4 regions of the Mesorhizobium sp. 113-3-9 genome follow, and region 2 is predicted to be linked to each of the others. Evidence: predicted binding sites of a transcription regulator. Region 2 holds the regulator's gene; each other region holds the start of a gene.

Region 1 (7,401 bases), 1.7 Mb from region 2:
GAGCGCCTGCGGGCGCTTCAGCATGTGCTCGTAGACCAGCCGGCCGACGATCTGGCCATGGTCGAGGATGAACGGCACTTCATGGCTGCGCACCTCCAGCACGGCCCGGCTGCCGGTGCCGCCGGCCGCCGAATGGCCGAAGCCCGGGTCGAAGAAGCCGGCATAGTGGACGCGGAATTCGCCGACCAGAGGGTCGAACGGCGTCATCTCGGCGGCATAGAGCGGCGGCACGTGCACCGCTTCCTGGCTGACGAGGATGTAGAATTCGTCGGGGTCGAGCACCAGTTCGCCCGCGCCGCTCTTGTGGATCGGCTCCCAGAAATCGACGACATCCTGCGCCGCGCGCTTGTCGACGTCGACGAGACCGGTGTGATGCTTGCCGCGGTAGCCGACCAGCCCGTCACTGTCGCCATTGAGATCAATCGACAGCGCGATGCCGCCGCCGGAAATGTTAGGCGGCTCGGTGGCGACCAGCATTTGCGCGCGATGGAGTTCGTGCAGCTCGGCTTCCGAGAGCAGCGCATTGCCGGTGCGGAAGCGGATCTGCGACAGGCGTGAGCCGGTGCGCACCACGATCGGGAAGGTGCGTGGGCTGACCTCCAGATAGAGCGGACCATTGTAGCCGGCGGCGATCTTGTCGAACTCGTGGCCTCGGTCGGTCATGACACGGGTGAAGATGTCAAGCCGCCCGGTCGAGCTCTTCGGATTGGCCGAGGCGGAAATCTCCGCCGGCAATGCCAGGCTTTCGAGCAAGGGCACGATGTAGACGCAGCCGGTCTCCAGCACCGCGCCGTCGGCAAGATTGATCTCGTGCAGCTTCAGCCGGTCGAGCTTCTCCGAAACCTTGTGATTGGGGCCGGGCAGGAAGGAGGCCCGCACCCGCCAGGCCCTGTCGCCGAGTCTCAGATCGAGACTGGCCGGCTGGATCTGGTCGGCATCGAGCGCGCGCGGCGACTTCAGCGCGCCGGACTGGAACAGCGCCGAAATGTCCTGATCGGGAAGAATGCCCGTCTCTCGCAAGGCTTCGCTCCTAGAGGGCAGGCTTTGTCGGAACCCGCTTGGTACAAACCTCTTAATGAAGCCGGCAATTGACGCAAGCGTGGGACGGGTCTAAAGGGTCGTTATCCCGTGGTGATTTGGCCGGTCGGCTTGCAGCCACGTTAAACAAGTCGCTAAAGGACCGTTGGGCCGCAAGGCCGTATGGACCGGTTGCGACTTTCGCGGCCGGTTTTTTTGTGTCTGGAACAAAAGCGATGAGCACCAAGAAGCGCAACTGGAAGCCTCAGACAGCCCTCGTGCATGGCGGAACCCTACGTTCCGGCTTCGGCGAAACCTCCGAGGCGATGTATCTGACGCAGGGCTATGTCTACAAAACGGCGCAGGCGGCCGAAGCCCGTTTCAAGGGCGAGGAACCGGGTTTCATCTATTCGCGCTACGCCAATCCGACCGTCGACATGTTCGAAAAGCGCATGTGCGCGCTCGAAGGCGCGGAGGATGCGCGCGCCACGGCGTCGGGCATGGCCGCGGTGACGGCGGCCCTTCTGTGCAGCGTCAAGGCCGGCGACCATATCGTGGCGGCGCGCGCGCTGTTCGGCTCCTGCCGCTGGGTGGTCGAGACGCTGGCGCCGCGATACGGCATCGAGGCCACGCTGGTGGACGGCACCGACATCGCCAATTGGGAAAAAGCGGTCAGGCCAAACACCAAGCTGTTCTTCCTGGAAAGCCCGACCAACCCGACACTGGAAGTGGTCGACATATCAGCCGTCGCCGCGCTTGCCAATTCAATCGGCGCGCGGCTTGTCGTCGACAATGTCTTCGCCACGCCTTTGCAGCAAAAGCCGTTGCAGCTTGGCGCGCACATCGTCGTCTATTCGGCGACCAAGCACATTGACGGCCAGGGCCGCTGCCTCGGCGGTGTGATCCTGTCGGACAAGAAGTGGATCGACGAGAACCTGCACGACTATTTCCGCCACACCGGCCCCAGCCTGTCGCCCTTCAATGCCTGGACGTTGCTGAAGGGCCTGGAGACGCTGCCGCTGCGCGTGCGCCAGCAGACCGAGAGCGCCGGCAGGATCGCCGATTTTCTCGCCGAACAGCCGCAGATTGCTCGTGTCATCTATCCCGGCCGCGCCGACCACCCGCAGGCCGATATCGTCAAGAAGCAGATGTCGGGTGGCTCGACGCTGATCTGCCTCGATGTCAAGGGCGGCAAGCAGGCAGCCTTCGCCCTGCAGAACGCACTCGACATCGTGCTGATCTCGAACAACCTTGGCGACGCCAAGAGCCTGATCACCCATCCGGCGACGACGACGCACAAGAATTTGAGCGATGAGGCCCGCGCCGAACTCGGCATCGGGCCTGGTACGTTGAGGTTGTCGGCCGGCCTGGAAGACACTGACGACCTTCTGGAAGACATCGCCGAGGCGTTGAAAGCCGCCAAATAGCAGGCCGTCCAGGCAGCGTCGCCTGCGGCGGGTTCAGGCTCGCGACGGTGCCTCTTCAAGTTCGGCTACCTTGGTGCCGATGGTCATCGCATTGCCGCGCCAGTCGACGGCGCCGCCGAGCCAGCCGCGTGCCCACATCGCCGGCAGGATCAGGTCACGCACCACGATCGCCGCGACCATGCGCGGCGACAGGTACCAGCCCTTGGACCAGCACAGTGCACATTCAGGGAAGTAGAAGGCCGCCAGCACAGCGACGGCCGTCAGCGGCAGGCTGAAGCCGGCGCTTGCCGCCGCAACCAGCGCAAGCACCAGCGGCACCACCGCGCCGGTCAGGATTTCAGGCGCGAAGAACAGCGGAAAGGTGACGCGGCGCAGGCGCGCCCAGCGGGCCTGGCGCGACCAGATCTCGCCAAGCGTGCGCCGGCCAAGCGGCTGTTCGAAGGGCGAAGCGACGAGATTGACGCGCAGGCCGAGCCCATTGACCAGCTTGGTCGCGGCGGCGTCCTCGGCGATTTCGGCGGCCAGCGCGCGGATGCCGCCATTGGCATCCAGCATCGGCTTGTTCCAAAGCATGCTCTTGCCCTGGGCAAAGCCAAGGCCGAGCGCCTCACCGGCATACTGCCAGCGGGCCTGCAGGGTGTTGAGGAAGGCGCATTCGACCTCGGCCCAGAAGCCATCCGGCCGCGAGCCGATCGGCGTCGAGCAGACAAGGCCCGTGTTTGGCCGCCACGCCGCCATCAGATGCTGGATGTAATCCCCGGGCATCAGCACGTTGGAATCAGCCAGGATGACCCATTTGTGCCGCGCGGCTTCCCAACCCTTGACGCAATTGTTGAGCTTGGGATTGGCGCTGACGCGATCGTCACCGATCAACAGCCGGGCCGGCAGCTTGGGGAAACGGGCAATGGCTTGTCTGATCAACCCGACCACCGGATCATCGGCATGGGCAACGCAGAAGATCAACTCGTAGCGCGGCCAGTCGAGCGAGAAGGCGCGCTCCAGCGTCTCGTGCGTGAACGGCTCGACGCCACGCGACGGCACGACAATCGACACCGGCTGCGATTTGCCGGCTGGCGGCGAGATCGTAGTGCGCCGTTTCAGCTGTGAGGCGGCCAGCGCGATGCTGGCAGCGTTTGAAAGGATAAGAGCAGTCGAAAGCGAGGCGGCTATGATAGTGAGTTCCATCGAGATCTGGGCGCTCCAGAAGAGACGGGCCGCGGTGTGGCCGCTTTCAACAGTTCGACAGAGCGCCGAGTCGCTCGGTTCGCGCACACCACCATTGTCATGTGTCACTTAAATGACATTCTTTGCCGGCACCTGCCTTTCGAGGACGAGCGCGACAAGACGCGCACGTTGACCTCCTCGCCTGGAGGGCCGAAAGTTTTGTTTGTTTGAGCATGATCTTTGGACAGGCGGAAACCGTTTGGCCGGGAAAACCGGTCCACTTTTCGGGATCATGCTCGATATCGTTTTGGAGCCGCTTATGTACCGCGCCGTCACGCGCAACATCGAAGTGCAGGTCAGGCCGTTCTATCTCGAGGACCGTTCGGATCCTTCCGAGAACCGCTATGTCTGGGGCTACCAGATAACGATCGACAATCAGTCGGACGAATTCGTGCAGCTTCTGTCGCGCTATTGGCACATCACCGACGGCGCCGGCCGGGTCGAGGAAGTGCGAGGCCCCGGCGTTGTCGGCGACCAGCCCGAACTCAATCCCGGCGACAGCTATCAATACACGTCGGGCTGCCCGCTCTCGACGCCGTCAGGGATCATGGTCGGGCGCTATACGATGCGCAACAAGCGCGGCGAGACATTCGACATCGCCATCCCGGCCTTTTCGCTGGATCTGCCGGGAACGAGACGGACGGTGAATTAGGGCAGTCAGGCGATTAGCGAAGTCATCGGCGACAGCGTCTTTCTCCCCGTCACTACAAGGGGAGAAATGCCCGGCAGGGCAATGAGGGGCGGCGCCGAACTGATGAGATTATCTTTCACGCACGTGGCGGGTCTACGCGCGGCCACTTTGCCAAAGTTCGCGCTGCCCCTCATCCGCCTGCCGGCACCTTCTCCCCGATAGTGGCGGGGAGAAGGAAGCTTCCTTTACTGCGCCGCGAATTCCGCCGGGTCGAAGTCATATTGCTTCGAGCAGAATTCGCAGGCGACGTGGATGCCGCCGTCCTCGGTCGAGTCCTTGATCTCCTGCGCGGAGAAGCCCTCGAGAATGCCGCGGATCTTGTCACGCGAGCACGAGCACTGGTCGGCGACGGGGACGCCGCCGAAGACGCGCACGCCATGCTCATGGAACAGGCGATAGAGCAGCCGCTCGGCACCGATCGTCGGATCGATCAGCTCTGTCGGTTCGATGGTGCCGAGCAGCGCCAGCAATTCCTGCCAGGAATTGTCGGCCGGATCGTGGATCTCGTCGCGCGGATCGCCGTCGCCGCCGGGCAGGTCCGGAACGCGCATGCGCTCGGGGGACTGCGGCAGGAACTGCGCCAGGATACCACCGGCACGCCACTGTTCGCGCGCGCCACCAGGGCCTGGCGTCAAAAGCTTGGCGACAGAGAGCCTGATATCCGTCGGAATCTGTTCCGACTGGCGGAAGTAGGTGCGCGCCGCGTCCTCCAGCGTCTCGCCGTCGAGTTGCACGATGCCCTGATAACGCTGCGTGTGGGCACCCTGGTCGATGGTCAGCGCCAGCACGCCGCTGCCGAGCAGCGTCTGCTGGGACGTCTCGCCTGCCGCGACGAGGGCCTCGAGCCTATCGGCATCGAAGCGCGCATAGGCGCGCAGCGCCGAAGGCGTCGTGAAATCCGCCACCAGCATGTCGACCGGCCCGTCGGTGCGGGTCTGCAGGATGAACTTGCCCTCGAATTTGAGCGAGGTGCCGAGCAGCACCGTCAGCACGCAGGCTTCCGCCAGCAGGCGGGCGACCGGCTCGGGATAGTCGTGGCGGCTGAGGATGGCGTCGAGCATCGGCCCGAGCTGGACCGTGCGACCGCGCACGTCGAGCGGACCGACCTCGAAAGGCACGACATGGTCGTCGCCGGCATAGCCGAACTCGCCGAGTTTGGGGTGATGTTCAGTCACTTGATGCGTTTCCAACATGACAAAGCTCCAGGGCGCGGCCATGCCGCCCCCTGGGGTGCATGCGTCCAAACGCGCTTGATTTGCGTGATGCGGCGCAGATAGGCATCGCGCCCCCGCAGATCAAGCGCCCAGACACTTCATCTCAAGCACCAAGACACCAGGCGAGCACCGCCTTCTGGGCGTGGAGCCGGTTCTCGGCCTCGTCGAAGACCACCGAATGGGGTCCGTCGATGACCTCGTCGGTCACTTCCTCGCCGCGATGCGCCGGCAGGCAGTGCATGAACAGCGCGTCCTGCTTGGCATGCGCCATCAGCTTGGCATTGACCTGATAAGGAGAGAAGACGTTGTGGCCGCGGGCGCGATGCTCCTGGCCCATCGACACCCAGCAGTCGGTGACGACGCAATCGGCCTGGTCGACGGCTTCCTCGGGCGAGCGGGTGAAATGCAGCTTGCCGCCATGCGCCTTGGACCAGTCGACATGCTTCTGCGCCGGCTCGCTGCCTTCGGGAACGGCGACGTTGAGGTTGAAGCGGAACCGCGCAGACGCTTCGAGCAGCGAATGCAGCACATTGTTGCCGTCGCCGGTCCAGGCGATGGTCTTGCCGGCAACCGGACCGCGATGCTCCTCGAAGGTCATGATGTCGGCCATCAGCTGGCAGGGGTGAGTGTCGTCGGTCAGCCCGTTGATCACCGGCACGGTTGCGTTCTCGGTCAGTTCCAGCAACCGCTCATGCGAGGTGGTGCGGATCATGATCGCGTCGACATAGCGCGACAGCACCTTGGCGGTGTCGGCGATGGTTTCTGAGCGGCCGAGCTGCATTTCGGTACCGGTCAGCATGATGGTCTCGCCGCCAAGCTGGCGCATGCCTACGTCGAAGGAAACGCGTGTGCGGGTCGACGGCTTGTCGAAGATCATCGCCAGCACCTTGCCTTCGAGCGGCTTGGTCCGCTCGCCGGCCTTCAGGCGCGCCTTTCGCACCACCGCGTCGTCCAGCATGAAGCGCAGGTCGCCCTCGGAAACGGTGGAAAGATCGGTAAAATGGCGAACTGACATCAGCAATATTCCGGAATTACTTCGCGGCGGCCACGGCAATGGCGTCCGCCAGGCCCTTGGCACCAGCGCGGATGCGGTTGAGCGCTTCGTGGATCTCGGCGTCGGTGACGGTGAGCGGCGGCAGCAGGCGGATGACGTTGTCACCGGCCGGAACCGCCAGCAAATGCTGGTCGCGCAGCGCCATGTTCACCTTGGTGTTGGGCATGGCGCATTTGAGGCCAAGCATCAGGCCGGTGCCCCTGATGCCTTCGATGACATCGGGAAACTCGTCCGCGATCGCCGCCAGGCCTTGCTTCAGCAGCAATGCCTTGCGCTGGACATCCTCGAGGAAGCCGTCTTCGAGCACCACGTCGAGAACCGCATTGCCGACAGCCATGGCCAGCGGATTTCCACCGAATGTGGTGCCGTGCACGCCCGACGTCATGCCGACCACGGCCTCGTCGGTGGCCAGGCACGCGCCCATCGGGAAGCCGCCGCCAATGCCCTTGGCGATCGCCATGATGTCGGGCGTCACGCCCGTCCACTCATGCGCGAACAGCTTGCCGGTGCGGCCGATGCCGCACTGGACCTCGTCGAAGATCAAGAGCAGGCCGTGCTGGTCGCAGAGCTGGCGCAGCCGCTTCAACGATTGTGTGGGTACCGGGCGGATACCGCCCTCGCCCTGCACCGGTTCGATGAGGATCGCGGCGGTTTCCGGCGTGATCGCCTTCTCGGCGGCATCGATGTCGTCAAAGCCGACCTGGTCGAAGCCTTCGACCTTGGGTCCGAAGCCTTCGAGGTATTTGTACTGGCCACCGGCCGCGATGGTCGCCA
Region 2 (7,401 bases):
CTTGCCGAGCTCGCGCGCATCCTTCCACACCGACACGGTCTGGGTGCCGAGCGCGATGCGGTTCAGCGCGGCATGATCGCCGTCCTGGCCCGACACCGGCACGGTACCGGCAAGGCCTTGCGCCGTCAGCGCCGCGACGACACCGCCTGCGGTGCCGTCATTGGCGGCGACCACGGCATCGACCTTGTTGTCGTTGGCGGTCAGGAACTGTTCCATGTTCTTCTGGGCGTTGGCGGGGAGCCAGCCGTCCGTATAGGCCTCGCCGACATTCTTGATCTTGCCGCTGTCGATGGCCGCCTTGAGCACTTCCATCGAGCCCGAGAACAGGAAATCGGCGTTCGGATCGGCACCCGAGCCCTTGATGAAGACATAGTTGCCTTCCGGCTTGACCTTGAACACTGCGCCGGCCTGCAAGCGGCCGACTTCCTTGTTGTCGAAGGTCAGGTAGAAGACGTCCTTGTTCTCGATCAGGCGGTCATAGCCGACGACCGGAATGCCTTCGTCCAGTGCCTTCTGCACCGCCGGGCCGATCGCCGAGGCATCCTGCGCCAGGATGATCAGCGAGTTGGCGCCCTGCGAGATCAGGCTCTCGACATCGGTAAGCTGCTTGCCGGGATTGGACTGCGCATCGGCGGAAATGTACTTGTCGCCGGCGGCCTCGATCGCCTTCTTCATGGCGGCCTCGTCGGTCTTCCAGCGCTCTTCCTGGAAGTTCGACCACGAAACACCGATGACCTTGTCCTTCGCCTGCGCGACCGACGCAAGCGTCAGCGACATGGCGACACCCGCCAGGATGGCGGCCGTGAATCTCTTCATGATATCCTCCCTGCGCCGCGTATGGCGCGACCAAACTGACCCGAAGGCCGGCACAGAGGCTCTATTTTTTCGAGCCTCAAAAAAAATACTGATCCATCGTCGGAACGCTGTCAACATCGATTCTGATGGATCTTGAGGTGTGGTGGACTTTTTTTCGAGCCTCGCAATAAATAAATGACAGCACCAGCCGCTTCTGCCAGTATTTGCCCCAGTCGCCGGCAGTGTTCGAGGGGCAGTAAGAACCGCGGCGACGGGGAGGATGTGGGAAAGTATGTCGGTCGGAATCCGCCACGACGATCTGCGCCGGCGCAACCGCGCCATGGTGATTGCGGCCGTGCGCCGGGCCGGCCAACCGTCGCGCACCGAGATCGCCGCGACCACCGGCCTCAGCCATTCGACCATATCGGCGATCTCTTCGGACCTGATCGGCGAAGGCATCCTGGTCGAGGGCAAGCCGAGCGAGGCCGGTGCGCTCAAACGCGGCAGGCCACAGGTCGGCCTCGGCCTCAACCCGGAGGCCGCGGCCATCATGACTGTGGTGCTGTCGCTGAATTTCCTGTCCGTCGCCGTCATCGACTATGCCGGCCAGGTGATATCGGAGGAACAGCGCCGGCTGGACACGCTGACCATGTCGCGCGAGGCGCTGATCGGTGAATGCGTCGCCATTGTACGGCGCCGCCTCGAGGATCCCGATATCGACGTGCGCAGCGTCGCCCGCATCGCACTGGCGATCCAGGGGATCACCGACACCGAGGCCAGGGCCATGCTGTGGTCGCCGATCACGCCGCAGACCGACATCGCCTTCGCCGACATACTGGAAGCCGAGTTCGGCATCCCGGCCACCATGGAGAACGACTGCAACATGATGGCGGTGGCGCTGCGCTGGCGCGACCCCGAACGCTACCGCGACGACTTCATCGCCATCCTTTTGTCGCACGGCATCGGCATGGGCCTGGTGCTGAAGGGCGAGCTGTTCACCGGCACCCATTCGTCGGGCGGCGAGTTCGGCCACATGATCCATCGGCCAGGCGGCGCGCTCTGCCGCTGCGGGCGGCGCGGCTGCGTCGAGGCCTATGCCGGCAACTACGCCATCTGGCGCAATGCCAGGCAGCTTGGCGAGGACACCGAACCGGTCGCCGACGTCAGCGACGCGCAGATGCGGGCATTGGCGACGACGGCACGGGAACGGGCCGGGCCCGAGCGCGAAGCCTATCGCAAGGCCGGCGAAGCACTGGGTTATGGCCTCGGCAGCCTGTTCGCGCTGATCGATCCCGCCCCCGTGGCCATGGTCGGCGTCAGCGCCGCCGCCTTCGACCTGATCGAGCCGGCATTGCGCGAGGCGATCGCCCAGACCGCCGGCGGCCAGCACTCGAAATCGATTTCGTTCGACACCGAACCGAACGAGTTGCCCCTGATCCGCGAGGGCTGCGCCATGCGCGCACTGACCTTCGTCGATCAGGAGATCTTCGCGCCGGGCGTGCAGGCAAGAGGCAGTGCCGGGAAGAGCGTTGCCTGAGCTGGCATTCGTCGTTGATGCCGTAGACCCTCGCTTACTTGGAGATTGGCCGTCGTCATCCGTGGGCGGAGCAGGAGCGAAGCTCCGTCGCGGAGACCCTGGGATCCATTCCGTGACCTATGCCACGCAGTGCAGCGGAGCAGGATTTGCGCCGTGGCAACGCTTTGAGGTCGCGGCATGGATCCTTGGGCTGCAGAGCAGCTCCAGGGGTCCGCGCCGCGTCGCTGCGCTCCTTTGCTCGCCCAAGGATACGAAGCCATGAGCGTCTCAGCCAATTGTCAATGCGTGTGACCCGGGAGTGGACACATTCAACCGATCAACGCTTCCGCCTCAAGGCTCTAATCTTCCCTGATCGCGTAGCCTGCCCCACGGATGGTGCGGATGACGTCGGGCATGCGGCCATTGTTGACCGCCTTGCGCAGGCGGCCGACATGCACGTCCACGGTGCGCTCGTCGATATAGATCGTCTCACCCCAGACATTGTCGAGCAGTTGGCTGCGCGAGAAGACGCGGCCGGGATGGCGCATCATGAATTCCAGAAGGCGGAATTCGGTCGGCCCGAGCCGGATCTCGCTCTTCTTGCGGTAGACCCGGTGCGATTCACGGTCGAGCACGATGTCGCCGACCTTGAGCACGCTGGACAGCACTTCCGGCTTGGCGCGGCGCAGCAGCGCCTTGACGCGGGCCATGAATTCCGGCGTCGAGAACGGCTTGACCAGATAGTCGTCGGCACCGGTCGAAAGGCCGCGCACGCGGTCGCTTTCTTCACCCCGCGCGGTAAGCATGATGATCGGCAGCCGTTCGGTCTCGGGCCGCATTCTTAGCCGGCGACAGAGTTCGATGCCGGACACCGCCGGTACCATCCAGTCGAGCACCAGGAGATCGGGCACGTTCTCCTGCAGCCGGATTTCGGCTTCATCGCCGCGGGTTACCACCTCGACCTGATAACCTTCCGATTCCAGATTGTAGCGGAGGAGCACGCCGAGCGGCTCCTCGTCCTCCACCACCATGATGCGTGGTGCGATCATTGACTGGTCACCTCTAAAGCAATCCCAGGAAAAAATATGTAGCGGTTTTCCATCCTGAATTGCGTGAAACAAAGAGATAGAGCGGTTCGGCGTTTCCGCGAAACGCTGAACCGCTCCAACGCTCAAGCCGCCGGCGCCGACATCGCCGTCTCGTCCTGTTTGGGGCGGTTGGCGGGCAGTTGCGTGCCGGTCAGGACATAGTACGCGTTCTCGGCGATGTTGGTCACATGGTCGCCGATGCGTTCGAGATTCTTGGCGCAGAACAACAGATGCGTGCAAGCGGTGATGTTGCGCGGATCCTCCATCATGTAGGTCAGCAGTTCGCGGAACACCGAGGTGTACTTGACGTCGATGCGTTCGTCGTCGGCGCGCAGCTTCGCAAGCGCGGCGGCGTCGCGCGCCGCATACTCCTCGATCACGCCCTGCACCTGGATCAGCACCAGCTGCGCCATGGCGTCGATGGAATGCGACAGGTCGCGCGGCGTTGCGTTGAGACCGACGGTGCCGACGCGCTTGGCGATGTTCTTGGCAAGGTCGCCAATGCGTTCGAGGTCGCCGGCCATGCGGATCGACCCGACGACATGGCGCAGATCGTCGGCCATCGGCTGGCGCTTGGCGATCAGCGTGATGGCGCGATCGTCGAGTTCGCGCTGGCGCGCATCCATGATGGCGTCGTCGGAGACTACGCGCTGTGCCAGCGCGTTGTCGGAATTCAGCAGCGCCTTGGTGGCGCCGCCGACCATCGAACCGGCGAGATCGCCCATGTCGCTGATCAGCCTGCTGATCTGTCCGAGATCCTCGTCGAAGGCTGCGACTGTATGTTCGGCCATGATCCTGGTCCTCGTATGCGTGCGATCAGCCGAAGCGGCCGGTGATGTAGTCTTGCGTGCGCTTCTCGCGAGGCGACGTGAAGATCTTCTCGGTGCGGTCGAATTCGACCAGTTCGCCAAGATACATGAAGGCGGTCTGCTTCGAGACGCGCGCCGCCTGCTGCATGTTGTGGGTGACGATGACGATCGTGTAGTCGGCCTGCAGCTCGTCGATCAGTTCCTCGATCTTGGCGGTCGACAGCGGATCAAGCGCGGAGGCCGGCTCGTCGAGCAGGATGACCTCCGGCTTCACCGCCACCGTGCGGGCGATGCACAGCCGCTGCTGCTGGCCGCCCGACAGGCTGAGGCCGCTGGCATTGAGCTTGTCCTTGACCTCGGTCCACAAAGCGGCGCGCTTCAGCGCCTGCTCGACACGACCGTCCATCTCGGCCTTGCTGATCTTCTCATAGAGCCTGACGCCGAAGGCGATGTTCTCGTAGATCGACATCGGGAACGGCGTCGGCTTCTGGAACACCATGCCGATTTTGGTGCGCAAAAGGTTGAGGTCCTGCGAGCGGTCGAGAACGTTCTGGCCGTCGAGCAGCACCTGGCCCTCCGCGGTCTGCTTGGGGTAGAGCTCGTAGATGCGGTTGAAGACGCGCAGCAGCGTCGACTTTCCGCAACCGGAAGGGCCGATGAAGGCGGTGACGCTGCGCTCGGGCAGCGACAGCGTGATATCCTTCAGCGCCTTCGATTGGCCGTAGTAGAAGTTGAGGTTCTTGACCTCGATCTTGGCCTTGGCCGCCGCCTCGGCGGCGATCGTCATGTCTGGAGACAACATCTGGCTCATTTGTCCTCTCTGCGTCCGGTCAGGCTGCGCGCAAAGATGCTGAGCGCGAGAACCGTCAATGTGATTATGAGTGCGCCGGTCCAGGCCAGCTGCTGCCATTCCTCGTAGGGACTGAGAGCGAACTGGAAGATGGTGACTGGCAGGCTGGCCATCGGCGCGTTGAGATTGCTGGACCAGAACTGGTTGTTCAGCGCCGTGAAAAGAAGGGGTGCGGTCTCGCCGGAGATGCGGGCGATGGCCAGCAATATGCCGGTGACGATGCCGGAAAGCGCCGCGCGATAGGCAACCGAACGGATGACCACCCAGCGCGGCGCGCCGATCGCGGTGCCGGCTTCGCGCAACGCGTTCGGCACCAGATTGAGCATGTCCTCGGTGGTGCGCACGACCACCGGGATGACCAGGATGGCCAGCGCGACGGCACCGGCGATCGCCGAGAAATGCCCCATCGGCCGCACCATCAGCTCATAGACGAACAGGCCAATGATGATCGATGGCGCCGACAGAAGGATGTCGTTGATGAAGCGCACCACGGTGGTGAGCTTCGAGAAGCGGCCGTATTCAGCCATGTAGGTGCCTGCCAGAACGCCGATCGGCGTACCGACGATGATGCCGATGATGGTCATCACGATGCTGCCGTAGATGGCGTTGAGCAGGCCGCCGGCGTCACCGGGCGGCGGAGTCATTTCCGTGAAGACCGACAGCGAGACCCCCGACAGGCCCTTGTAGAGCAGTGCGCCAAGGATCAGCGCCAGCCAGGCGAGGCCGATGCCGGCGGCGACGACGCACAGCGTCATCATCACGCCATTCTTGCGCTTGCGGCTTTGGTGAAGCGATGTGGCTGTCGACATCGGTCAGGCTCCCGTGCGGGCATCGATGCGCATCAGCATGTAGCGTGCGATGGCAAGGATCAGGAAGGTGATAACGAACAGGATCAGGCCGAGCGCGACCAGCGACGAGGTGTAGAGATCGCCGACGGCTTCGGTGAATTCGTTGGCGATGGTCGCGGAGATGGTGGTTGCCGGTGCGAACAGCGACGTCGAGATGCGGTGGGCGTTGCCGATGACGAAGGTCACCGCCATTGTTTCACCAAGCGCGCGGCCGAGAGCCAGCATGACGCCGCCCATGATGCCGATGCGCGTGTAGGGAATGACGACCCGGCGCGTCACCTCCCAGGTCGTGCAGCCGATCCCGTAGGCCGATTCCTTCAGCACAGATGGCACCGTGTCGAACACGTCCTTGGTGATCGAGGTGATGAAAGGCAGGATCATGATGGCCAGGATCATCGCCGAGGTGAGCAGGCCGATGCCGTAAGGGGGGCCAGCGAACAGGCTGTTGAGGCCCGGAATACCGTGGAACACGCTGATGATGAAAGGCTGTACGGTCGTCTGCAGGAACGGTGCCAGCACGAACAGGCCCCAGATACCATAGATGATCGAAGGGATACCGGCCAGCAATTCCACCGCCATGCCGATCGGGCGCCGAAGCGGGCGCGGGCAAAGCTCGGTGAGGAAGATGGCGATGCCGATGCCGAGCGGCACGGCAATCAGGATGGCGATTGCCGAGGTGATGATGGTGCCGTAGATCGGGGCCAGCGCACCGAACTTCTCCGTCACCGGGTTCCAGCTTTCGCTGGTCAGGAAGGAAAAGCCGAAAGTCGACAGGGCTTGCCAGGAACCGGCAAATAGCGAGATCGCGACGCCGCCAAGCAGCACCAGCACCAATATCGCGGCGGCGCGGGTTGTCGCGTGGAAGATTGAGTCGGTCAGCGCGAACCGTCGAACGGTGGCATCGCGGGAACCTCTGACGGCTGGCAAGGCTTCCTGGACAGCGCTCATGTCAAGCTCGGCTCTTTCAGGTTGAGGGAAAAGGAGCGCCACGGTCGCGGCGCTCCTTAGGAAGATCTTACTCGCCGGCGTAGACGGGCTTGCCGCCGGCCTGGATGTCGGCCTTCCACGACGCCTTGATCAGGTCGACGACGCTGTCGGGGATCGAGACATAGTCGAGCGCCTTGGCGGTTTCCTTGCCGTCCTTGTAGGCCCAGGCAAAGAACTTCAGGGCTTCGCCGGTGGTCGCGGCATCGTCCGGAGCCTTGTGGATCAGGACCCAGGTGGAGGCGGCGATCGGCCAGGTGGTGTCGCCGGGCTCGTTGGTGATGATGACGTTGAAGTTCTTGGCAGTCTTGAAGTCGGCATTCGAAGCGGCGGCGCCGAAGGATTCGAGCGACGGCTCAACGACCTTGCCGGCAGCGTTCACCAGCTTGGAGTAGGAAAGGTTGTTCTGCTTGGCATAGGCGTATTCGACGTAGCCGATGCCGCCGTCGGTCTGCTTGACGGTGTTGGCAACGCCTTCGCTGCCCTTGGCGCCGACGCCCGTCGGCCATTC
Region 3 (7,401 bases), 3.7 Mb from region 2:
CCGCTGCCGGTGTCGCTGGGGTGGTCGATGCGGTTGTATAATTGAGACTCGGCAACGTTTCCAAGATGGACGCCGGCGCCAAAGCCGCCAATCTCCCCAGGTGGTGGAGATGTCCGGCAGGACAGAGAGGCGCTGTCCCGTCAACCTATCGGGCTGACTTGTCCCGACGTCCTACCGCCTAACGACCTTCGGTTCCTCCCAGCCATAAAGCCAGTCGAGATCAGCCGCGAGCTTCTCCGCCGGCCGCGTCGCCAGCACCAGGTTGCGGGCCAGCGCCACCGGGCCCCGGGCGTGCCAGGCAAACCGGTTGAGCGCACCGCGCTTGAGCACCTTCTCCACGCGCGGCCGCCGCAGATTCTCCCAGATGGTGAGGCTCTTTCGCGGATCGGCGGGGAAGTCGGCGACCAGAGTGGCAAGCGTCGCGGCATCCTCGATCGCCATCGCCGCGCCCTGTGCCGCGAATGGCGTCATCGCATGCGCGGCATCGCCGATCAGCGCAATGCCGGTCGGCGTTGTCCAGGGCTGTTTCTGTTCGACGGTATGCAGCGGCCAGGTCAGCCACGGCCCGGCCATTTCCACCAGCTTCACGAGTCCTGGCGCGGTGCCGCGCATGGCGGCGGCGAGGATGCCGGGATCGGCATGGCCGGACCAGCCCTCGGCAATGCGCTCGCCCTTGGTGAAGGCGACGAGGTTGAATGCGTCGCCCTTGCTGACGGGATAGGCGACCATGTGGAAACCCGGATGCAGGAACGTCGTGACACAATCGGCTGCGCCGATCGCGGCGAAGGCCCGCCCGGCGCTGCTGTCGGCCGCGACGGTGGTGCGCCAGGCCAACTCTCCCGAAAAACGGCTTCTTGGCGATGCCATCCTTCTTGCATCGACAAGCCCGCGCACCGACGACCAGACGCCATCGGCCCCGACCAGCAACGAGCCTTGTTCCTCCGCAGTCTTGCCGCCGATCTCGACGGTCGCCGTGACACCATGGCTGTCAGTCGCAATTCCTTGGACGCGCGCCCCGACGGTGAGATGGATATCAGGCATCTCGGCAGCACACGCCATCAGCGCGCTCTGCAAGTCGGCCCGATGCGCGACGAGATAGGGAGCGCCCCAATGGTCTTCACCCGACTGCCCCAACGGCACATGCGCCAATTCGCGCAACGTCCTCGCATCCTTCAGCACCACTGCCTCCGGCCGCACCGCCGCCGGCAACAGCCGGTCGAGTACGCCGAGGTCACGCAGGATGCGTGTCGCGTTGGGGGAAAGCTGCAGGCCGGCACCTACAGCTTCCAGGCGCGGCGCTTGCTCGAACACCTGCACTGGGTAGCCGCGTCTGGCAAAAGCAAGTGCGGAGGTCAGCCCGGCGACGCCCGCTCCGGCGATGACGATTTGCCGGGAGCGCATGTCGTCCATTAGGTCCGTCGCGAAGGAATCAGGCGGCCTGGTCGATGTAGAGGCAGCCGGCAGGCAGCGTTTCCGTCGCCTTCAGCTTCGGCGAATAGCGGTAGAGCGTCGAGCAATAGGGGCAGACCTTCTCATTGTCGTCGCCCATGTCGAGAAACACATGCGGGTGATCGAAAGGCGGGTTGGCGCCCGTGCACATGAATTCCTTGACGCCGATGTCGATCGCCGGATGGCCCGCATCGTTCTGGAAATGGGGAATGGAACCGCCTGCCATCGTCGTCTCCTTAACGCAGTCTCGCATGCATCTGGATCATAACAGGTCTCTTTGCAAGATCGATGAAATGAAACTGTCGCAAAAGCCTGTCAGAGGATAAGTTAAGCCGGTTAACCGGCTGAGCGGTGGAAAGAGCAGGAACCATGAACGAACTGAAGCCGGTGCAGAGCGAATTCATCAATGTTGAAGTGGCGAGCCCGGAAGGCGGCAATCCCGATCGTTTCGTCAATCGCGAGTTTTCCTGGCTGCAGTTCAATCGCCGCGTGCTCGAGGAATCGCTGAACACCCATCATCCGCTGCTGGAGCGCGTCCGTTTCCTCTCGATCTCGGCTGCCAATCTCGACGAATTCTTCATGGTGCGGGTCGCCGGCCTCGCCGGCCAGGTCCGCGAGGGCATCGTGCTGAAGAGCCCTGATGGCCGCACTCCCGAACAGCAGCTCGAACAGCTGCTGCGCGAGGTCGAACGGCTGCAGGAAGACCAGCAGAAGAGCCTTTCGGCGCTGACTGTGCTGCTCAACAAGGAAGGCATCGAGACCATCACCCGCGACGCTCTGACCAAGGACGAGAAGATCTGGTTGGAAGAGCATTTCCAGGATCAGGTGTTTCCGGTGCTTACCCCGCTGTCGATCGACCCGGCGCATCCGTTTCCGTTCATTCCCAATCTCGGCTTCTCGATGGCCCTGCAGCTTCGCCATCGCAAGAACGGCGAGGAAATGAGCGCGCTCCTGCGCCTGCCAGTGGCGCTGAAGCGCTTCATCCGCCTTCCGGATCGCAAGCACCATGTCCGCTTCATCCCGCTGGAAGAGGCGGTCGGGCTCTATATCGGCAAGCTGTTCCCCGGCTACGAGGTCAAGGGCTCGGGCACGTTCCGCATCATCCGCGACAGCGATATCGAGGTCGAGGAAGAATCGGAAGATCTGGTGCGCCTGTTCGAGACCGCGCTGAAGCGCCGCCGTCGCGGATCGGTGATCCGCATCGAGTTCGACAAGCTGATGCCTGACGAATTGCGCGATTTCGTGGCCAGCGAACTCGGCGTCTCATCGAGCCGCATCAGCGTCCTGACCGGGCCGCTGGCGCTCAGCCAGATCTCCGAGATCGTCGCCGTGCCCCGCGACGACCTCAAATTCAGGCCCTACAATCCGCGCTTTCCCGAGCGCATCCGCGAGCATGGCGGCGATTGCTTTGCCGCCATCCGCGAGAAGGACATCATCGTCCACCACCCCTACGAATCCTTCGACGTGGTGGTGCAGTTCCTGCGCCAGGCAATGGCCGACCCCGAAGTGGTGGCGATCAAGCAGACGCTTTACCGCACCTCCAACGACAGCCCGATCGTGCGCGCGCTGGTCGACGCGGCCGAGGCCGGCAAGTCGGTGACCGCACTGGTCGAGCTCAAGGCGCGCTTCGACGAGGAAGCCAACATCCGCTGGGCGCGCGACCTGGAGCGCGCCGGCGTGCAGGTCGTGTTCGGTTTCCTCGAACTGAAGACCCATGCCAAGATGTCGCTGGTGGTGCGGCGCGAGGACGGCAAGCTGCGCAATTACGTGCATCTTGGCACCGGCAACTACCATCCGGTCACCGCGCGCATCTACACCGACCTGTCCTTCTTCACCACGGACCCGACGATTGCCCGCGACGTCGCGCAGCTGTTCAATTTCATCACCGGCTATGCCGAGCCGACCGCCGAAATGCGGCTCGCGATCTCGCCGTTCACGCTGCGGAACCGCATCCTGCAGCACATTTCCGACGAAGTCGCCCATGCGCTGGAGGGCAGGCCGGCGCGCATCTGGATGAAGATGAACGCGCTTGTCGACCCGATCATCATCGACGCCCTCTATGATGCCAGCCGCGCCGGTGTCGAGATCGACCTCGTCGTGCGCGGCATCTGCTGCCTTCGGCCACAGGTGCCGGGCCTGTCGGAAAACATCAGGGTCAAATCGATCGTCGGCCGCTTCCTGGAGCACAGCCGCATCTATTGCTTCGGTAATGGCCATGGCCTGCCGTCGGACGAGGCGATCGTCTACATCTCCTCGGCCGACCTGATGCCGCGCAATCTCGACCGTCGTGTCGAGACCATGGTGCCGATCACCAATCCAACTGTGCATGAACAGGTGCTCGGCCAGATCATGCTCGGCAACATCATGGACAATCAGCAAAGTTTCGACGTATTGGCTGATGGAACCTCCCGGCGCGTGGTGCTGGAGGAGGGCGAGGAACCGTTCAACGCGCAGGAATATTTCATGACCAATCCGAGCCTGTCCGGACGGGGTGACGCGCTGAAGTCGCATGCGCCCAAACGCATTGCGCAGTTCAAGCGCCGCAAGAAGAACGCCGCAGCGTCCACCTGATGCTGTCTGATTCCCAGGGCCGGCTGCAGGACCGCCGACCGCTATCCATCATCGACATCGGGTCGAATTCGATCCGCCTCGTTGTCTATGAAGGGCTGGCGCGCTCGCCGACCATGCTGTTCAACGAAAAGATGCTGGCTGGTCTTGGCCGCGGCATCGTTTCGACCGGCAAACTCGACCCCGAGGCGGTGACGCGCTCGATGGAAGAGTTCCGCCGCTTTCGCGCGCTGTCCGATCAGGCCGGCGCCGAGCATATGTATGTCTTGGCCACCGCCGCCGCGCGCGAGGCGATCAATGGTCCCGATTTCATCCATCGGGCCGAGGACGTGCTCAAGACCGAGATCCGGGTGATTAGCGGGCGCCAGGAAGCCCACTATTCGGCGCTCGGCGTCATTTCCGGCTTCCATCCGGCCAATGGCATCGCCGGCGACCTGGGCGGCGGCAGTCTCGAACTTGTCGACGTCAGTGGCGAGGCAATCGGTGACGGCATAACGCTGCCGCTCGGTGGTCTGCGCCTGCAGGACATGGCGAAGAACTCGCTCACCCAGGCGCAGAAGATCGCGCGCGAAGAGCTTGCGCGGGCCAAGCTGTTGAAGGGCGGGCAGGGCCGGCCCTTCTACGCCGTCGGCGGCACTTGGCGAAACCTCGCCCGGCTGCACATGGAGATGACCAACTACCCGCTCGGCGTCATGCACCATTACGAGATATCAGCCGACAGTGCGGCGAACTTTCTCAAGCAGGTGGGCAAAGCCGAGATCGAGAAGGTCAAGGGCATCGAAGGCGTCTCGAAGAACCGCCGTTCGCTGCTGCCATACGGCGCCATTGTGCTGCAGGAGATCATGGCGGCGATGCAGCCGTCGAAGATCATCGTCTCGGCGCTCGGTGTGCGCGAAGGCTTCCTCTATTCGTTGCTCGACGAGGCGGAGCAGAAGGCGGATCCGTTGATTTCGGCGTCCGAGGAGCTTGCCCGGTTGCGTTCGCGCTCGGTCACCCATGCGCATGAACTGGTCGACTGGACGGCCAAATCCTTCGCCGCCTTCGGCATCGACGAGACCGAGGACGAGGCGCGCTACCGCCATGCCGCCGCACTGCTGGCCGACATCGGCTGGCGCGCGCATCCCGAGTATCGCGGCAGGCAATCGCTCAACATCATTGCTCATGCCTCTTTCTTCGGCGTCGACCATCCGGGCCGTGCCTTCCTGGCGCTGGCCAACGCCTATCGTCACGACGGCATCTTCAACGAATCCATCGCGCCGGAAATCAAGGCGTTGGCGACGCCGCGCTACCTCGAGCGGGCCAGGGTGCTGGCGGCGATGATGCGTGTCGTCTATCTGCTGACGGCCTCGATGCCCGGCATCATGCCCAGGCTGAAATGGGAGCCGCGCGCCAATGGCGTGCTGGCGCTGGTGTTGCCGGCCTCGCTCTCCGACCTCTACGGCGAGCGGCCAGCCGGCCGGCTGGCGCAGCTGGCTCGGATCACCAACCGCAGGCTGGTGCTGGCAGTGGAAGGCGGGCCGAGCGTTTCGGTCAAATAGCGCGTTCCGGTGGATCGAGGCTCAGGTCGCGTCCGCACCGATGCCGAAACTGCGTCCGTCGGCCGACCAGGCTCCGGCACCGGCCATGGCCAGCGCCACGAAGCCACCCGCGATCGCAATGTCCTTCATCAGCATCTGCTGGTGCAGGAAGGCGAGCGTCGCATCGTCAGCGCCCTGGCCGTAATGGCCGATGAAGCCGGCAACGACGCAGAAGGCTGCCAGCAGCAGCGCCACGACCCGGGTCTGGAAGCCGACGAGGACCAGCAATCCGGCGATCAGCTCGAACAGGCCCGTGCCCCAGGCGGCAAGGGCTGGCAGCGGCAGGCCGAGGCCGGCGAAATAACTGGTCGTGCCGGCAATGTTGGCGAGGGCCTGGAAGCCGGACGGTACGAACAGCACGGCAAACAGCAGTCGCGAAACCAGAAGCAATGCGTTGCGGGTCATGGCCACCTCCCTTGCCGGCGCCCGATTGGGATCGAGCCGGCGCCGCGCAGCTTACGCCTGCGAAGCTGGAGCCGAAACCGAACTGGCTATTCCAGACAACGAAAAAGCGGCGCGGAAAATTCCGCGCCGCTTCTCTCAGGTATGGGAAGAAGGATTAGCCGCGCTTGGCGTCGATGGAGTAGGCGCCGGCGCCCGATGAAGCCAGCAGCAGGAAGCCGCCGGTGATGGCGAGGTTCTTGAGAAACTGGATCATCTGCATCTGGTCGGCCCAGCCGGTGTGCGCGACCAGACCGGTGGCGACGGTGAAGACAGCGAGCACCCAGGCGGCGAGCCTGGTCTGGAAGCCGACGAGGACGGCAAGGCCGCCAAGCAGTTCGATCAGACCGACGATGACGGCCGTTGCCGTTGGCGCCGGCAAGCCGAGGCCGCCGAAATAGGCGGCGGTGCCGGAAATGGCGGTGAGCTTGCCGAAACCGGAAAGCAGGAAAATGACAGCGAGCAGGATGCGGCCGAGGAGGATGGTGACAGAGCTGTTGGACGCGGTGCCGGCGCCGGCGGCTGAAGTGTTGATGGACATGGTGGCTCTCCGAATGGGTTGAATGAGCCAGAGATAGACGATGCCGACTGTTCACCAAAGCCGCCTATCTGGCGACACATTGTTCACAGTCCGTACATTTCCATGATCGGGCAAGACGCGCGAAATTCGTGTCGAAAGGCGGGGCGGCGGGAGGAAATTCTCCCGCCGAAAACACCTTATCCCGGATGCGTCATGTCCTCCGGCCGCACCAGCCGGTCATAGTCAGCCTCGCTGACCAGCCCGGTGGCCAGTGCTTCCTCGCGCAGTGTGGTGCCCTTCTTGTGCGCCGTCTTGGCGATCTTGGCGGCGTTGTCATAGCCGATGGTCGGGGCCAGCGCCGTTACCAGCATCAGCGAGCGGTCGAGGGCCGCCTTGATGTTGTCTTCGCGGGCCTCGATGCCGACGACGCAATTGTCGGTGAAGGAGACCGACGCGTCGGCGAGGAGCTGCACGGACTGCAGGAAGTTGTAGGCCATCAGCGGATTGTAGACATTGAGCTCGAAATGGCCCTGGCTGCCGGCGAAGGTCACCGCGGCGTTGTTGCCGAACACCTGCACGCAGACCTGTGTCATCGCTTCGCACTGCGTCGGGTTGACCTTGCCGGGCATGATCGAAGAGCCGGGCTCGTTCTCCGGCAGCGATAATTCGCCGAGCCCGGAGCGTGGGCCGGAGCCGAGGAAGCGGATGTCGTTGGCGACCTTGAAGAGTGCTGCGGCAGCCGCGTTGATGGCGCCGTGCGAGAACACCATGGAATCGTGTGCGGCGAGCGCCTCGAACTTGTTCGGCGCGGTGACGAAGGCGATGCCGGTGATGGCGGCGATGCGA
Region 4 (7,401 bases), 2.1 Mb from region 2:
CAGCTTGCAGGCCAGCAGCCGGTCGAGCCATGCTTCGGCACTCGGCCCGGACACCGCATAGCGTGAATAGGCCGAGATATCGACGAGGCCGGCGGCACGCCGGACCTGCAGCGCCTCGTCGCCGACGATGTCGAAGGCATTGGAGCGTTTGAGCGTGGTGTTCTCGCGAAAACCCATCGGCGCGAAATAGGCCGGGATTTCCAGCCCCCACGACGCCGTCCATTCGCAACCCGCGGCACTCATGCCGTCATAGGCGCCGGGGCGTTTCAAGGGCCTGCCGGCTGGCAGACGCTCATTGGGAAAGGTCATGACGAAACGGCGCGAATAGAACTGCCGCGTCGTTTGCTTGAGATATTCGCGATTGGCGGCGAAGGCGCCGTAGCGGGCAATGTCCATGCCGAAAATGTCGGCCTGCGGTTCGCCGTAAATCATCCATTCGGCAAGCGATTTGCCGACGCCCCCGCCCTGGCTGAAGCCGGCCATGACGCCGCAGGCGACCCAGTAGTTTTTCAGGCCACGCACGGGTCCGACGATCGGGTTGCCGTCCGGCGTGAAGGTGAAGGCGCCGTTGACCCATTTGCGGATGCCGGCGCTGGCCAGGCAGGGAAAGCGCTCATGCGCCTTGGCGAGTTCGGGACTGATGCGGTCGATGTCTTCCGGGATCAGTTCGATCCCGTAATCCCACGGCGCGCCGTCCATGTTCCAATGCTTCGGGTTCTGCTCGTAGACGCCGAGCAGCACGCCCTTGCGCTCTTGCCTGAGGTAGGAAAAGCCGTCGAGGTCGACGGCGATGCCGATCTCCCGGTCCAGTGCCGCGATCTCCGGAATGTCCTCGGTGACGAAATAATGGTGCTCCATCGGCGTCACCGGCAGGTCGACGCCGGCCATGCGGCCGAGCTGCTTGGCCCACAGCCCGCCGGCGTTGACGACATGCTCGGCGACGATCGTGCCCTGTTCGGTGACGACGTCCCAGTGACCGTCCGCGCGAGACTTCAACTCGACGACACGGTTGCGCAGGATCACCTCGGCCCCGCGCTTCTTCGCGGCACCCGCATAGGCATGCGTGGTGCCGTAGGGGTCGAGATGACCCTCGTTGGAATCATGCAGGCCGCCGAGCACCCCGGTGACATCGACGATCGGGCAGATCGCCTTGATCTCTTCGGGGGTCACCAGCCGCGCGCTTTCGATACCGACCGACTGGAACACCGCCCAGGCCGATTTCAGCCACTCCCAGCGCTGGGGGTCGCTGGCGATATTGACGCCGCCGGTCATGTGCAGGCCGATGTCCTGGCCGGACTCGGACTCGATCTCGCGATAGAGGTTGATGGTGTAATCCTGCAGCGCCGCGACGTTGGGATCGGCATTGAGCGCATGAAATCCGGCCGCCGCATGCCAGGTCGAACCGGCCGTCAATTCAGCCCGCTCGATCAGCGCCACATCGGACCAGCCGAACCGCGTCAGATGGTAGAGCACCGAGGCGCCGACCACTCCACCTCCGATGACGACTGCGCGGTAGTGCGGCTTCAAGGCTTCCCTCCCGGTCTGTCAGAAGCGGCACCATATACGCGCTGTACATAAGTGTCCAGTGCTGCGCTTGCCTGCCCCAAATGGATGCGGGATTGATCGAATTCTCGCCCCGGGCGCATGTCCTCGCAGGGCAATGAACACGCCGGTCGGCATACGTGCCGCCCCTGTCACGCAAGCATCATGTTCGCGCCGTAGACCGCTTTCGGGGGGCGGCGCGCGGCATCATCGATGTGCCGCCCCCTTTGAGCTTTTTCGTTCTTCGGCCGCTCCGGCACATCCGTCACCAAGAGGACCATCCATGAAACACATGCACCGAACCGTCTCGCTCGGCGTCGCGCTGGCCTTGTTCACCGCCTTGACGCCGGCGCTCGCCGACAGCACCGCGACCGTCGGAGCCACCAGCTTTGTCAACAAGGGCCTGGTCGGCGTCGGCCGCATTCCTGCCGCCCAGCGCGACAAGTTCGGCGAGACGTTCGGCTCAGGCTCCGGCATGTCGATGGACACCGCCGGCTGGACGCATGACGCGGGCACCTACAAGGGGTCGCTCTGGTTGCTGCCGGATCGCGGTTACAATGTCGCCGGCACCACCGACTACCGGCCGCGCCTCAACACCATCGGCATCGAGTTCACGCCGGCAGCACCAGGTGCTGCTGGCCAGGAGCAGACAGGCGTGAAGGCAACGCTTGCCGACACCTTGCTGCTCACCGACGACAAGGGCACTGATGCCACCGGCCTCGATCCGCTGTCGGATGTGCGCGCGGCGGCTGGCGACATGCCGATGCTGCCCGCCGCCACCAACGGCAAGCTCGCCCTCGACAACGAGGCGATCGTGCGGCTGCCCGACGGCTCGATGTTCATCTCCGATGAATATGGCCCGAATATCTATCGGTTCTCGGCGCAAGGCCGCCTGATGTCGGCGACCCAGCCGCCGGCGGCGCTGGTGCCGATGCGCAAGGGCGCGCCGAACTTCTCCTCTGACAATCCCGGTCCAGGTGCCGCCGAACCCGATCCCAAGGATCCCGATACCGGCCGCCAGAACAACCAGGGCCTGGAAGGCATGGCGATGACGCCGGACGGCAAGTTCCTGATCGCCGTGCTGCAGTCGGCGACCAGGCAGGACGGTGGCGATTCAGCTTCGACCCGGCAGAACACACGGGCGCTGGTCTATGACGCCTCCGACCTCGCCCATCTCAAGCTGGCGCACGAATATGTCGTGCCGCTGCCGGTGTTCAAGGATGCCAAGGGCAAGACCAAGGTCGCCGCCCAGAGCGAGATCGTGGCGTTGTCCGACACGGCGTTCCTGATGCTGGCGCGAGACAGCGGCAACGGCCAGGGCCTGAAGGGAGATACATCGCTCTACCGCGAAATCAGCATCGTCGATGTCTCGGCCGCGACCGACATCGCCGGCGGTCCGTTCGACGCCGCTGACAAGCCGCTCGCCCCCAAGGGCGTACTTGACCCGTCGGTGACGCCGGCCAAGCTGACTCCGTTCATCGACATCAACAACAATGCCGAGCTTGGCCGCTTCGGCCTGCACAATGGCGCCCCGAACGACCACAACAACCTGTCCGAGAAGTGGGAAGCGATGTCGCTGGCCAGCGTGCTCGATCCGAAGCTGCCCGACGATTACTTCCTGTTCGTCGCCAATGACAACGACTTCCTCGCCCAGGACGGTTTCCAGGTCGGCGCGCCCTACAAGGCCGACGACGGTGCCAATGTCGACACCATGTTCCTGGTTTATCAGGTCACGCTTCCCGGCCTCGCCAAGAAGTAACGCATAAAAAAGGCGGGCGCGCCCGGCGCGTCCGCCTGAACGACCTCAAACGGCTGACCGTGAGGACGCCTACTTCAAGAACTCCGCGTCCTTCGGCACGCCTGCATCGATCGGCTCGGCCGTCCTGCTCGACACGGGCATGATCTTGCCGGCGGCCGACAGGTTTGGGCGGACGAAGACCTGTGCGGGGCCGTTGACGCGGCTGTAGAGGTCGATGATGTCCTGGTTCATGAAGCGCACGCAGCCCGACGAAGCATTCTTCCCGATGGAATCCCACTCCGGCGTGCCGTGCAGCCGGTACATCGTGTCCTTGCCGTCGCGGAAGAGATAGAGGGCGCGGGCGCCCAGCGGGCTCTGCGGGCCGGGCGGCATGCCGTCCTTGTATTTCGCCAGTTCCGGCCGGCGCTGGATCATTTCCGGCGGCGGCGTCCACACCGGCCACTTCTTCCTCGCCTGGACCACGGCGCTGCCGGTCCATCCAAAACCAGCCTTGCCGAGGCTGACGCCGTAGCGGATCGCCTTTCCGCCGTCGCGCACCAGATAGAGGAAGTGCTCGGAGACATCGACGACGATGGTGCCGGGTTTTTCTCCGGTCGGGTCGGCCACGACCTGGCGCACGAACTTCGGATCGAGCTTGGCCACCGGGATTGCCGGCAGCTGGTAGCCCTCGTCGGTGCGCGCCGCGTACATGCTGACGGTATCACCGAACGCCGTATCGGGCGGCGGCGCTGCCACGGGCGGTGGCGGCGTCACCACCTCCGTCGTGGTGCACGCCGAAAGAGCCACGGAGGCCGCGCCCAAGGCGGACGCACCCAGAAACGCGCGCCGGCTCAGGCGCTCGGAAAACAGCGGAATATCGGACATGATCCCCCCGGCTTGTCCATATCCGATAAGGATATGCGGGCCCCACGCCCCAAGGATCAATACCCCATTCCGGGAGCTTTGAGAACATGATTGGGTTGCGTAAACGAGGAGAATCAGGGGTTCGCCGCTTTCGTGAAACGGCGAACCGCATGACACGCGCCAAGCGGAATTTTCCGACGCCGCATCGACCTGTGCCGTTGAATCGGCAATCATCGCGGACCGAGTTGGGATAAGCCTCCAGCCATGACCGAAAAAATGCCCACGCGCCGGCGCACCGGCGACCTGACCAGCGGCCCGATCCCGCGCACGCTGCTGCTGTTTGCCTTGCCGGTGTTGGGGTCCAACGTGCTGCAGTCGCTCAACGGGTCGATCAATGCAGTCTGGGTCGGCCGTTTCCTTGGCGAATCGGCCCTGACGGCCACCTCCAACGCCAACCTCGTCCTGTTCCTGATCCTGGGCACGGTGTTCGGCATCGGCATGGCGGCGACGATCCTGGTGGCGCAGTCGGTCGGTGCCCGCGACCTGCCCGAGGCGCGCCGCATCGTCGGCACCAGCGCCACCTTCTTCTTCCTCGTTTCCATAGTCTTCGCGGTATGCGGCTGGATCTGGGTCGACGCCATCCTCAACACGCTTGGCACACCGGCGGACGCCTTGCCGCTGGCGCGTTCCTATCTGCGCATCATCTTCATCGCCGTGCCGATGATGAACCTTCTGTCCTTCGTCATGACCGTGCTGCGCGGTGCCGGCGATTCGCGCACACCCTTCTTCTTCATGGCGCTGGCGGTCGTGCTCGACATCGTGCTCAACCCGCTGCTGATCCGCGGCATCGGCCCCTTCCCCGAACTCGGCATCGCCGGATCCGCGACCTCGACGCTGATCGGTCAGACCGTGAGCGTCATCGCCATCCTTGTCGTGCTCTATGCGCGCAAGCATCCGCTGCGGCTGGCCGGCGCCAATCTCGCTCTGCTGCGGCCCGACCCTGCCTTGCTGCGCATTGTCGTCTTCAAGGGCGTGCCCATGGGGTTGCAGATGATCGTGATTTCGGCGGCGGCACTCACGGTGATGGGCATCGTCAATTCCTACGGCTCGCAAGTCGCCGCCGCCTACGGCATCGCCGCGCAGCTGTGGACCTACATCCAGATGCCGGCGCTCGCCATCGGTGCCGCGGTCTCCTCGATGGCGGCGCAGAATGTCGGCGCCGGCCGCTGGGACCGGATCGGCCGCGTCGCCGCCTCCGGCGTCGGCTTCAACCTTGTCCTGACCGGCGCTCTCGTTGCGCTGCTGTGGCTCTTCGACCGCTCGATCCTCAGCCTGTTCCTGAGCAACGACAGCGCGGCAATTGATATCGCCGCCCATATCAACACCGTGGCGTCCTGGTCGTTCATTCTGTTCGGCGTCACCATCGTGCTGTTCGCCACCGTGCGCGCCACCGGTGCGGTGATGCCGCCGCTGATCATCCTGGTGATCTCGGTGCTCGTCATACGCACCGGCTTTGCCTATTTCATGCGTGGCGTGATCGGCGAGGAAGCGTTGTGGTGGAGTTTTCCGGCCGGCTCGATCACCTCCCTGGTTCTGGCCGCGGCCTACTACCGCTTCGGCGGCTGGCGCACCATGCACATGATCGAGGACAGGCCGGCCGCCGGCGAGCCGCCGGATACCGGGCTTGGCGTGCCGCGTGGGCGCGCGAACATGGCGCCTGAGACGCCGAACGGCTGATCACCGGCAAAGCCAAAAGGGCCGCGATGAGGCGGCCCCTTTTCGTTACGGCATTCGCGATCTGCCTATTTGCAGGGAAAGCCGGGAGCGATCTTGCACTTGCCGGGCCGCGGCTTATGCGGCGGGCGATGGTGCGGAGGACGGTGATGGGGCGGCTTGTGCCAGTGCGGCGGCCGATGATGCGGCGGACGAACGATGACGATCGGCGGACGAACGACATGGGCGCGTGAAAGATAACCGGAACTGGCCCAGCCGCTGACACCACCACCATGTATCCGGCACCAACCCGGCTGGCAGCCGGCCACGTCAACCCTGAAGCCGGCCGGCAACGTCCCGACCCTGGCGAATTCGGCGCCGGGCCCGCTACGCACGTTGAGATTTGTCGTGGTATGGGCGCTGTAGGCGAAGGCCGCGGCGGATGTTCCGAAGACGGCGGCCAGAATGGTCGCCATCGCAAGCAGAAATCGAAATCTCATCAGTCCCTCCATTCGAACCCCGGCCGTTCGACTGCTCGACCAAGGGTTGCATCAAGAGGGAGAGAAAACAGCGGGAAGTCAACAACTGGCCAAGGCCGATCATCACATCGGCAACTTCGGCAACGGAGTTTTCCCGGACATAGTTGAGGAATTTCCCGAGTGCCGTTTATCGGCCCGGGAACTTCCGCTAACAGTTTACTGTCTTTCGACAATTCGTTGCAGGCGGAGGCGGTGAGCATGGGCAAAGGCAGGGTCGAGGCATTCACCGACGGCGTGGTGGCCATCATCATCACCATCATGGTGCTGGACCTGAAGGTGCCCGAGGGCGAGGACTTCTCCGCCCTGGTGCCGCAATTGCCGATCTTCCTGTGCTACGTGCTCTCATTCATCAATGTCGGCATCTACTGGAACAATCTGCACAACATGTTCCACACCGTGCAGCGCGTCGATGGTGGCGTGTTGTGGGCCAACCTGCATCTGTTGTTCTGGTTGTCCCTGATGCCGGTAACGACGGCTTTCATGGGCGAGAACCATTTCGCCACGGTTCCGGTCGCGGTCTACGGTTTCGACCTTGCAATGTGCGCGACCGCCTACGGCATTCTGGTCATCGCCCTGCACCGTCTGCATGGGCCGGATACCGCCTTCGCCAAGGCGATCGGCAGCGACCGCAAGGGAAGGCTTTCGCTTGCCGTCTACCTCGCGGCCATCGCGCTTGCCTTCCTCAACCGGTGGATCAGCGTGGGCCTCTATGTTGTCGTCGCCCTGGTGTGGCTTGTGCCGGACACGCGCTTTTCGCGCGTTCTCGAGAAGTAGCGCGGTAAACCAGCCCTATTTACGCATCGCCTTCAGCTTTTCCGCCACCGAAGCGGCAAGGTCGGCATAGCGCTCCTCCAGCCGTTCGGCCGCCTTGATGATCGAGAAATCATGGCCGAACTTCTCCAGCGCCATGCGCAGTTTCTCGACGAACTCGGCCTGTTTTTCCAGCGCCGAAAACAGTGTCTTCACCTGGGCTTCGTTGATATCGGGGTTGGCCAGCATCTGCGG

The links. Region 2 encodes PhoB, which activates phosphate uptake and scavenging genes when phosphate is short. Its sites were predicted from a motif close to TGTCATNNANCTGTCAT; they were not measured.
Region 1: a site for PhoB is predicted at 3,731-3,747, ahead of MesoLj_RS35925 (ceramide glucosyltransferase). Genes of this name have one in related genera too.
Region 3: a site for PhoB is predicted at 1,739-1,755, ahead of MesoLj_RS26425 (RNA degradosome polyphosphate kinase). Genes of this name have one in related genera too.
Region 4: a site for PhoB is predicted at 1,693-1,709, ahead of MesoLj_RS18210 (esterase-like activity of phytase family protein). Genes of this name have one in related genera too.

Annotation. Positions count from the first base shown of each region.
Region 1 covers NZ_AP023246.1:7,526,232-7,533,632, forward strand. The annotation lists gene MesoLj_RS35915 (2'-deoxycytidine 5'-triphosphate deaminase) at 1-1,020, opposite strand, end outside; SAM riboswitch at 1,119-1,196, shown strand; gene MesoLj_RS35920 (O-succinylhomoserine sulfhydrylase) at 1,254-2,444, shown strand; gene MesoLj_RS35925 (ceramide glucosyltransferase) at 2,478-3,629, opposite strand; gene apaG (Co2+/Mg2+ efflux protein ApaG) at 3,928-4,320, shown strand; gene MesoLj_RS35935 (Hsp33 family molecular chaperone) at 4,545-5,576, opposite strand; gene argF (ornithine carbamoyltransferase) at 5,677-6,588, opposite strand; gene MesoLj_RS35945 (aspartate aminotransferase family protein) at 6,605-7,401, opposite strand, start outside.
Region 2 covers NZ_AP023246.1:1,639,413-1,646,813, reverse strand. The annotation lists gene xylF (D-xylose ABC transporter substrate-binding protein) at 1-816, opposite strand, end outside; gene MesoLj_RS07980 (ROK family transcriptional regulator) at 1,088-2,332, shown strand; gene phoB (phosphate regulon transcriptional regulator PhoB) at 2,671-3,360, opposite strand; gene phoU (phosphate signaling complex protein PhoU) at 3,483-4,190, opposite strand; gene pstB (phosphate ABC transporter ATP-binding protein PstB) at 4,216-5,019, opposite strand; gene pstA (phosphate ABC transporter permease PstA) at 5,016-5,867, opposite strand; gene pstC (phosphate ABC transporter permease subunit PstC) at 5,871-6,854, opposite strand; gene pstS (phosphate ABC transporter substrate-binding protein PstS) at 6,922-7,401, opposite strand, start outside.
Region 3 covers NZ_AP023246.1:5,381,464-5,388,864, reverse strand. The annotation lists gene MesoLj_RS26440 (TIGR02117 family protein) at 1-45, shown strand, start outside; gene MesoLj_RS26435 (FAD-dependent monooxygenase) at 172-1,410, opposite strand; gene MesoLj_RS26430 (zinc-finger domain-containing protein) at 1,430-1,675, opposite strand; gene MesoLj_RS26425 (RNA degradosome polyphosphate kinase) at 1,819-4,020, shown strand; gene ppx (exopolyphosphatase) at 4,020-5,555, shown strand; gene MesoLj_RS26415 (DoxX family protein) at 5,577-5,999, opposite strand; gene MesoLj_RS26410 (DoxX family protein) at 6,154-6,576, opposite strand; gene fumC (class II fumarate hydratase) at 6,753-7,401, opposite strand, start outside.
Region 4 covers NZ_AP023246.1:3,751,168-3,758,568, reverse strand. The annotation lists gene MesoLj_RS18215 (GcvT family protein) at 1-1,527, opposite strand, end outside; gene MesoLj_RS18210 (esterase-like activity of phytase family protein) at 1,835-3,301, shown strand; gene MesoLj_RS18205 (L,D-transpeptidase) at 3,371-4,165, opposite strand; gene MesoLj_RS18200 (MATE family efflux transporter) at 4,409-5,881, shown strand; gene MesoLj_RS18195 (SH3 domain-containing protein) at 5,947-6,357, opposite strand; gene MesoLj_RS18190 (TMEM175 family protein) at 6,595-7,170, shown strand; gene MesoLj_RS18185 (hypothetical protein) at 7,186-7,401, opposite strand, start outside.